One region of the Glutamicibacter sp. BS14 genome, then DNA from elsewhere that is predicted to be linked to it. Evidence: predicted binding sites of a transcription regulator. Region 1 holds the regulator's gene; the other holds the start of a gene.
The links. The regulator LexA, encoded in region 1, represses DNA repair genes until DNA is damaged. The targets are predictions, from matches to a motif close to TCGAACANNTGTTCGA.
Positions count from the first base shown of each region.

Region 2: the regulator LexA is predicted to act here: its motif matches at 1,929-1,944, upstream of ruvA (Holliday junction branch migration protein RuvA).

Region 1 covers NZ_CM167801.1:3,180,234-3,184,441, forward strand. Annotated here, with positions in the region: gene hisB (imidazoleglycerol-phosphate dehydratase HisB) at 1-167, opposite strand, end outside; gene AC1Z36_RS15045 (histidinol-phosphate transaminase) at 190-1,296, opposite strand; gene AC1Z36_RS15050 (LysM peptidoglycan-binding domain-containing protein) at 1,378-1,731, opposite strand; gene lexA (transcriptional repressor LexA) at 1,990-2,709, shown strand; gene AC1Z36_RS15060 (glycoside hydrolase family 76 protein) at 2,766-3,845, opposite strand; gene AC1Z36_RS15065 (ATP-dependent DNA helicase) at 3,951-4,208, opposite strand, start outside.
Region 2 covers NZ_CM167801.1:2,396,277-2,400,484, forward strand. Annotated here, with positions in the region: gene pdxT (pyridoxal 5'-phosphate synthase glutaminase subunit PdxT) at 1-480, shown strand, start outside; gene AC1Z36_RS11375 (YebC/PmpR family DNA-binding transcriptional regulator) at 484-1,242, shown strand; gene ruvC (crossover junction endodeoxyribonuclease RuvC) at 1,246-1,845, shown strand; gene ruvA (Holliday junction branch migration protein RuvA) at 1,954-2,571, shown strand; gene ruvB (Holliday junction branch migration DNA helicase RuvB) at 2,598-3,647, shown strand; gene yajC (preprotein translocase subunit YajC) at 3,835-4,208, shown strand, end outside.

The DNA.
Region 1 (4,208 bases):
ATGAGCGAATGCTTGGATAGCGCAGTCAGCATGTGGTCGTAGAACGGCACCGAGGTGCTGATCTCAGAGACACCGGTGCCATCGAGGTCCAGTTCAACGAATACGGACGATTCGCTGGTCACGCGTTCCATGCGGGCGCGACGTGCGCCAATCAATTCGGCAGACATGTCTTCCTTCGCTTGTCTTTGATTACTTCTGCGAGCCGAGCAGTTCGGCAAGTCGTTCCAAGAAGGCTGTGGTTTCCGATTCGGTTCCTGCCGTAACACGCAAGGTTCCCGGGATTCCATTGTCGCGGATGATGATGCCGGCTTCCAACAGGCCTTCCCAAATCTTGTGGGGGTCTTCGACGCCACCGAAGAAGACGAAGTTGGAGTCGGAGACCGATGGCTTGAGGCCAAGTTCCTTCAGGCGCGCGACGATGCGGTCCCGCTGGGACTTGATGTCCTCGACCTGGGCCAACAGCAACTCGATGTTCTTCAAGGCCGCGATGGCGGTTGCCTGGGTCACTGCCGACAGGTGGTACGGCAGTCGCACCAAGCGGATGGCATCGGTGACTTCTGGCGCAGCGGCCAGGTAGCCTACGCGCGCACCGGCCAGGCCGAAAGCCTTGGACATGGTGCGCGAGACAATCAGCCGCTGGCGGCCTTCGAGCAGGCTCAGCGCCGAGGTGGTGCTGGCCAAGGAGAACTCGGCGTACGCCTCATCCACGATCACCATGCCGTTATGCTCGCTCATGGCTTCATATACCGCGGTGATGACGTCCAGGCCAAGGGCCGTGCCGGTGGGGTTATTCGGAGAGCAGAGGAAAACGATGTTCGGCTTGTGCTCGCGAACCTGTGCGGCTGCGGAATCGGCGGACAACGTGAAATCTGCGGCGCGTTCACCGGCGATATATTTCGTGTCAGTACCACTGGCAAGCAGCGGGTACATGGAGTAGGTTGGGCCGAAGCTCATCACGGCACGGCCGGGGCCGCCAAAGGCTTGCAGGATTTGCTGCAGGATTTCATTGGAACCGTTAGCGGCCCAGATATTGTCCTTGGTGAGCGAGTGGCCGAGGTAATCGGCTAGGAGTTCGCGAAGCTCGGTGAACTCGCGGTCCGGATACCGGTTCAACATTGCCGCCGCCTTGGCCACCTCTTGTGCAATGGCATCGACGACTGTCGGTGGCAACGGATGGGTGTTCTCGTTGACGTTCAGCTGGATGGGCACGTCAATTTGTGGTGCGCCATAAGGGGATAGCCCGCGGAGATTCTCACGCAAGGGCAGCTGACTCAAAAGTTCACTGCGGTCATTCACGCATCAAGTCTACGTGCGCAGCGCGCCTGCCGGTGAATCCGCTACGGCCACAGGTAACAAACTCGAAGCAGGCTGGGGAAGCTAGCCGGCAAGGACCGGAATCGACAAGGTTTCGCCAACCTGGATTTCGCTGCCGGTCAGGGCATTGAGTTCGGCGATGTGGCCCACTGCCGAGGTCACGTCGTAACCGGTGGCGTAATCCCGGGCCAGGCTCCACAGCGTATCCCCTGGAATAACGGTGACATCAACGGTTCCGACTCCAACAGGAGTATCGGCTGCGGCATGCGCGTCAGAGGCAAACATGGAGATGAAGAAAGCTGCGGCGATGGTGAGTGCGAAAATGGGCATACCCACAAGCACGGCCCATCCGCGACGGTTGATGCGGATCTTCAGTGGTGCCTGGGTCTGATTTGAGTCAAGTGCGACGGTTGCCATGACTTTGTCTCCTCAAGAAATTCAAGTGATGCGAATTTGTATTCGAAAGCGTAGATTCGAAAACTTATTCGAACCTCGTATATCTGTTCTAACAGAGGTTTGCGGAACTTGTCCAGAAGTTTTCGAACAAATCTTTGAAAGAAGCTCGCTTATCTACTAAGATTTCGAAGTAGACGAGCAATGAAAACATCTCACCATCTAGCGCCGACAGTTTGGACTTACGAACTTTCGAATGATTGCTAGGGAAGGCAAAATCTCATGTCAGCTTCACAACGCACTCCCCGATCGAATGCACGTTCGCTGACGATTCGCCAAAAGAAGATCCTGGAGACGATCCAGCGGTCAATCGGCAAGAACGGTTATCCACCATCGATGCGTGAGATTGGTGACGCAGTAGGGCTCAAGAGCCTTTCGAGCGTCACCCACCAGCTGAGCCAGCTGGAAAAGCTCGGCTATATCCGTCGAGATCCACGCCGTCCGCGCGCAATGGAAATCCTGCTGCCTCTGCAGCTGGCCGAAGACGCCGAGAAGGCCGAAGTTTCGAAGCCGGTCGAGCCAGATGCCAGCGAAGACGCCAAGATCATTGAATTGAGCACTTCCGCTGACACCACCATGGTTCCCCTGGTTGGCCGTATCGCTGCCGGCGGTCCGATCCTTGCCGAACAGTCCGTCGAAGATGTTTTCTCGTTGCCTCGTCAGCTCGTAGGCCACGGCGAACTGTTCATGCTCAAGGTTTCCGGCGATTCAATGGTTGACGCTGCGATTTGCGATGGCGACTGGGTAGTTGTCCGCCGCCAGCAGACGGCGGACAACGGCGACATCGTAGCTGCCCTGCTCGATGAAGAAGCCACGGTAAAGACTTTCCGGCAGCGTGACGGGCATACCTGGCTGCTTCCGCAGAACTCGCGCTACGAACCAATTTTGGGTGATGCCGCAACGATCATGGGACGCGTCGTCTCGGTGATGCGCTCGCTCTAGAATACGTACGGTCATTGCGCCGGTGCTTGGCACCAGCGCAATTCTCGTTTAACCCGCTATTGGCCGGCGTTCAGCTCGAATTGAGCGGCCGCCGAGAAGATCATCCAGCGTTGGATTGCCGCCGAAAGCCGGCGTGGTTCCTGGTCAGCCAGATGGCGCGCCGTTGCCATGACCAGCCTCCTGGCCTGCTCCCGGCTCCGGGCTTCTATGCGGACATCATTACCGGCGAGGGCCAGATATCGGCAGAGTATCCCCGCGAACAGGTTGCCGTCTCCCCCGCTGTTGAACGAGAGGACCCCGGCAGCAGTTGACAGCGATTTCGTGGTGGCATCGATCAGTACTTTAGCGTGAGCCAGATCAGCAGGCTCGCCAAGCTCAAGCAATGCCCCGAGCACCAGGCCCTGGTTATAGGTGTAGACCGCTGGTTCCACGGCGTGTCCCTGCGTGGTCAACCGAAGTCCGTCCAGATACAGTCCTCGCTCCACGCTGAACAGATTCTTTTCCAGCCACTGGAGAAGCTCTCGCGCGGTCTCTTTCTCCCCGGTACGGGCAAAGAACAGTGCCGCCGGCGCGTTGGCTGGCGTGTTCTTGAAATCCCGCTTTCTGGACCAGTACAGGCCGCCGTCCAGCACCCCATCCATGCCGGCATGGAGCTGCCGTCCCAGCGTCCGAACTGCCGCCTCGGCAGGACGGCTCCTGTGTCCCGTCACCAGCTGCGTGAACTCTGACAGGCGGCCGCTGGCCAGGGCAAGCCAAGCCATGTCGTCGAAGAAGTAGTTGGGCAAGATCCCGAAGTTTCGAATTCGAATGCCGCGCAATAGGCCGTTGGCCCGGGCAAGCGCTTCGCGCGCCCGGTGTTCGTTGCCTTCGTCCCAGTACGATCGGCCCTCATCGATGATGGCATCCAGATAGTGCGCCTGCCACCAATAGTTCCACTCCGCAAGCGGGTGCGCGAAACCATTGAGATTGCTGAGCATGCTTCCGTCGCGCAACCGATGCGCTTTGCTGTAGCTCTGTCCAATCCACGTTCCGGGCAACCCCATGAGGCGATGCCCGAACCGCTGGTGGGTGTCGATCGCGGCTTGGTGCGCCAATTCCTGCATGGACTCCATGGTGCCTTCCGATTCGAGCTTCATCAGTTCTTGTCACAGACCTTAGTGCATCTGGAAGCATCATGCTGGTACCGGTTAAAGAACTTGAGCTGTCCCGAAGGACAGCTCAAGTTCATACTCTGGCCGCGGCTATTTCCCGCCCGGGTTCAATCGCTTGAGAACACCAGTGATGACCTTCTTATCGACAGTCGGCCACATCGGCGGCAGGGTAGCTTTCAAGAAGCTGCCGTACCGCGCCGTGGCCATGCGCGAATCAAGGATCGCCACAACGCCCTTATCCCCGACCGAACGAATCAAGCGCCCAGCACCCTGGGCCAGGCGAATCGCCGCATGGGTGGCGGCAACCTGCATGAAGCCATTTCCGCCATGCTTGGCCACGTCCTCGGA
Region 2 (4,208 bases), 780 kb from region 1:
CCCGGCGGCGAGTCCTCGGTGATTGACCGGCTGTCCCGCAACTACGGGCTAGCTGGTCCCATCAAGGAGCGCATCGCAGCAGGCATGCCAGCCTACGGCTCCTGCGCCGGAATGATCATGCTGGCCGATCGCATCGAGAACCCTGCAATCTCGCGAGATGGCGCGGTACAGCAAAGCTTCGGCGGCATCGACATGACGGTCAAGCGCAACGCGTTCGGGCGCCAGATCGACTCATTCGAGCACCAGCTGGACTTCAACGGGCAAAATCTCGAAGCGGTGTTCATCCGCGCACCGGAAGCCGTGCAAATTGGCCCGGACGTGCAAGTGATCAGCACCGTTCAAGCGGGGACGGATCACGAACAGGGTAGAATTGTTGCAGTACGCCAGGGAAAATTGTTGGCAACCAGCTTTCACCCGGAAGTCACCGGCAGCACCGCTATCCACCAATTTTTCATCAATCTCACGCGAGGAGACGCTTAAAGCATGTCAGGCCACTCCAAATGGGCAACTACCAAGCACAAGAAGGCCGCGATCGACGCCAAGCGCGCCAAGGCCTTCGCAAAATTCATCAAGGGCATTGAAGTTGCCGCCCGTGCCGGCGGCGCCGACATGGCCGGCAACCCGGCACTGGAACTTGCTGTCAGCAAGGCCAAGAAGAACTCCGTGCCGATCAACAACATCGACCGCGCCGTCAAGCGCGGCGCAGGCCTGACCGGCGAGGTCGTCGACTACACCGAGATCATCTATGAAGCACGCGGCCCGCAGGGCTCGGCCCTGCTGATCGAGTGCCTGACCGACAACAAGAACCGTGCAGCCTCCGAGGTGCGCGTGGGCATCACCCGCAACGGCGGCACCATCGCCGACCCGGGTTCGGTCGCCTACCTGTTCAACCGCCAGGGCGTTGTCCGCCTGCCCAAGGGCGAGCTGACCGAAGACGACCTGCTGATGGTCGTGCTGGACGCCGGTGCCGACGAGATCATGGACGAGGACGAGAACTTCGCCATCGTCTGCGACCCTTCGGACCTGCGCGCTGTGGCCGCTGCGCTGGATGAAGCGGACATCGCCTACGAGTCCGACGAAATGGAATTCATTCCATCGATGAAGGTCGACCTGGACGTTGAAGGAGCTCGCAAGTTCCTCAAGCTCTACGACGCGCTGGAAGAACTGGATGATGTCCAGGGCATCTACACCAACGCTGATCTGTCCGACGAGGTTCGCGCCGCGCTGGACGAAGAGCAGTAAGGCTTGGCCTTACGTGTTGTTGGCGTCGATCCCGGCCTGACCCGTTGCGGTCTTGCCGTGGTCGACGTCGCCGCAAACAGGCAAGTTTCGCTGGTCGACGTCACCGTCGCCGGCACCCCTCCGGGCACTCCGCTCGATGCCCGGCTCTTGAAGATCGCCAACGCCATCGACGAATGGTTGGATCTGCATCAGCCCGATGTGCTCGCCTTGGAACGCGTGTTCGCTTCGGCGAACGTCTCCACGGTCATCGGCACCGCGCAGGTCACCGGTGTTGTCATCACCGCGGCAGCGCGACGCGGAATACCCGTGGCCCTGCACACGCCGACCGAGGTCAAGGCGGCGGTTACCGGTTCGGGACAGGCCACCAAGGCGGCGATCGGCAAGATGGTTGCCAAGATCTGCCGGCTCGATGAACCGCCTAAGCCTGCCGACGCCGCTGATGCGGTGGCCTTGGCGATTACCCACGGTTGGCGCGGTGCGGCCACCGGCTCGAATGCCTCGGCCTCCGCGGCTAATGCCGGTGGTTCGTCGCAGCTGACCGGTGCGCAGCAGGCGTGGATTGCCGCTGAGGCGTCGGCCAAGCGCCGTGCAGTGCGCCGCTAGCCGGCCAGCACGGCAGCGGCCTCGACCCACCGGGGAACGCGGCGGATCGATATTCGTAGGTATCTTCGATAAACTGGGTTCGATCGAACATATATCCCAAGGAGTGGCATGATCAGCTCATTGACCGGCACCGTGCAGGCGGTAGCCCTGAATACCGCGGTAATTGACGTTAACGGCTTCGGGATGCTGGTCAATGCCACCCCCGGGACGCTGTCCACCCTGCAGGCAGGACGCGAGGCTACGGTATTCACCTCCATGGTGGTCCGCGAGGATTCGATGACCCTCTTCGGCTTCGCCACCGCTGAGGAACGCGATGTCTTCGAGGTCCTGGTTTCCGTATCGGGCATCGGGCCGCGCACCGGCTTGGCCATCTTGGCGGTGCACTCTCCGGAGGAAGTCCGCATCGCGGCGAACACCAAGGACACCGCCGCTTTCACCAAGGTATCGGGCATTGGCCCCAAGGGCGCGAGCCGCATCGTGCTGGAACTGAACGGCAAGCTGATCCCGACTGGCGCGCCAGTGGCTCCGGTTTCCGGCGGCGGCAACGCGAGCGTCTGGGAACCGCAGGTGATCGAGGCGCTGACCGGCCTGGGCTGGAGCGAAAAGGATGCAACCAGCACCCTGAAATCGCTGTCCAAGGCTGATCCAGATGTCGTTGCCACCGGCAACGTCGCAGAAATCTTGCGTGCTGCACTGCGCAGCATGTCCAGCGGAACCCGCGCCTAAGCGGTCTGCGAGAGGATCAACTGATCATGAATGACTCCACCGGGCTCACGAACGCCGGCAGCGAACCCGAGGAACGGGTAATCGAAGCGGCCCTGCGCCCGCGGAACCTCGACGACTTCGTGGGCCAGTCCCGAGTGCGCCAGCAGCTCTCGCTGGTGCTTGAAGCAGCGAAAATCCGCGAACGCACCGCGGACCACGTTCTGCTTTCTGGCCCGCCGGGCCTGGGCAAGACCACCTTGTCGATGATTATCGCCGCCGAGATGAACGCGCCATTGCGCATTTCCTCCGGCCCAGCGATCCAGCACGCCGGTGACTTGGCCGCGATCCTCTCGTCGCTGACCGAAGGCGAGGTGCTGTTCCTCGATGAAATCCACCGCATGTCCCGGCCGGCCGAGGAAATGCTCTACATGGCCATGGAAGACTTCCGCGTAGATATCATCGTCGGAAAGGGCGCCGGCGCCACGGCCATTCCGCTGGAGCTTCCACCCTTCACCCTCGTTGGCGCAACCACGCGCGCCGGACTATTGCCCGGCCCGTTGCGTGACCGCTTCGGCTTCACTGGCCATCTGGAGTTCTACGCGGTCAAGGAGCTTGAACTGGTTTTGCGCCGTTCGGCCATGATGCTTGATCTGAGCGTCACTTCGGCCGCGTTCACCGAGATCGCCGGACGCTCCCGCGGTACGCCCCGTATCGCCAACCGCCTGCTGCGCCGCGTGCGTGACTGGGCGCTGGTGCATAAGCTCGAAGAGATCGATGCCCAAGCGGCCGAGGCCGCCTTGGACATGTACGAGGTCGATGCACGTGGCCTTGATCGCCTGGACCGGGGTGTGCTCGAAGCCTTGTGCACCAAATTCGGCGGGGGACCGGTGGGGCTATCGACCCTGGCCATCGCCGTGGGTGAAGAAACCGAAACCGTCGAAACTGTCGCAGAGCCATACCTGGTGCGTGAAGGGCTGATGGGCCGGACCCCGCGCGGTCGTATTGCCATGCCCGGAGCCTGGGCGCATTTGGGCTTGGCGATGCCAAAGGATGCCATCTTCGCCAGTGCGCAAAGCTATGAAAACGATGAGGATTAGGCAAGCATTACTTCACTGCCCGCGTAAATGGTCTGCCGGTTCACCGTGACGCATTAGACTAAAGACGCCCGACCTATGCCCGTTTCGGGGCGAGGTGGGGCGTCTTTGCTGTATTACGCCAGAAATAGCCGCAACAGCATCCCAGAACTTCAGATCAAATCGCAACAATTCGTTAGCAGGTAAATACGTGAATCCCCTCGTAATCGCTCAGGCCGCTGGTGGCGGCTTCAACCCTTCGCTGATCCTGATGGTCGCGCTGTTCGCAGTGCTGATCTTCATGATGTTCCGTGGCCGCAAGAAGCAGTCCGCCCAGCAGGAGAAGCTGAAGAACAACACCGTGCCAGGCGCCAAGGTGATGACCAACTCGGGTATCTTCGGCACCGTCGTCGGCGTTGACGCAGAGGATCGCGTCCAGGTCGAGGTCGCACCGGGCGTAGTGCTGAACCTGCACCGCCAGGCCATTGCCACCTTCCTGGACAAGGATGCAGCAACCCCGGCCGTGGCCGACGGCGCTGCAGAATCCACCAGCACCACCGAAACCCCGGAAGAGTCCCTGCGTCG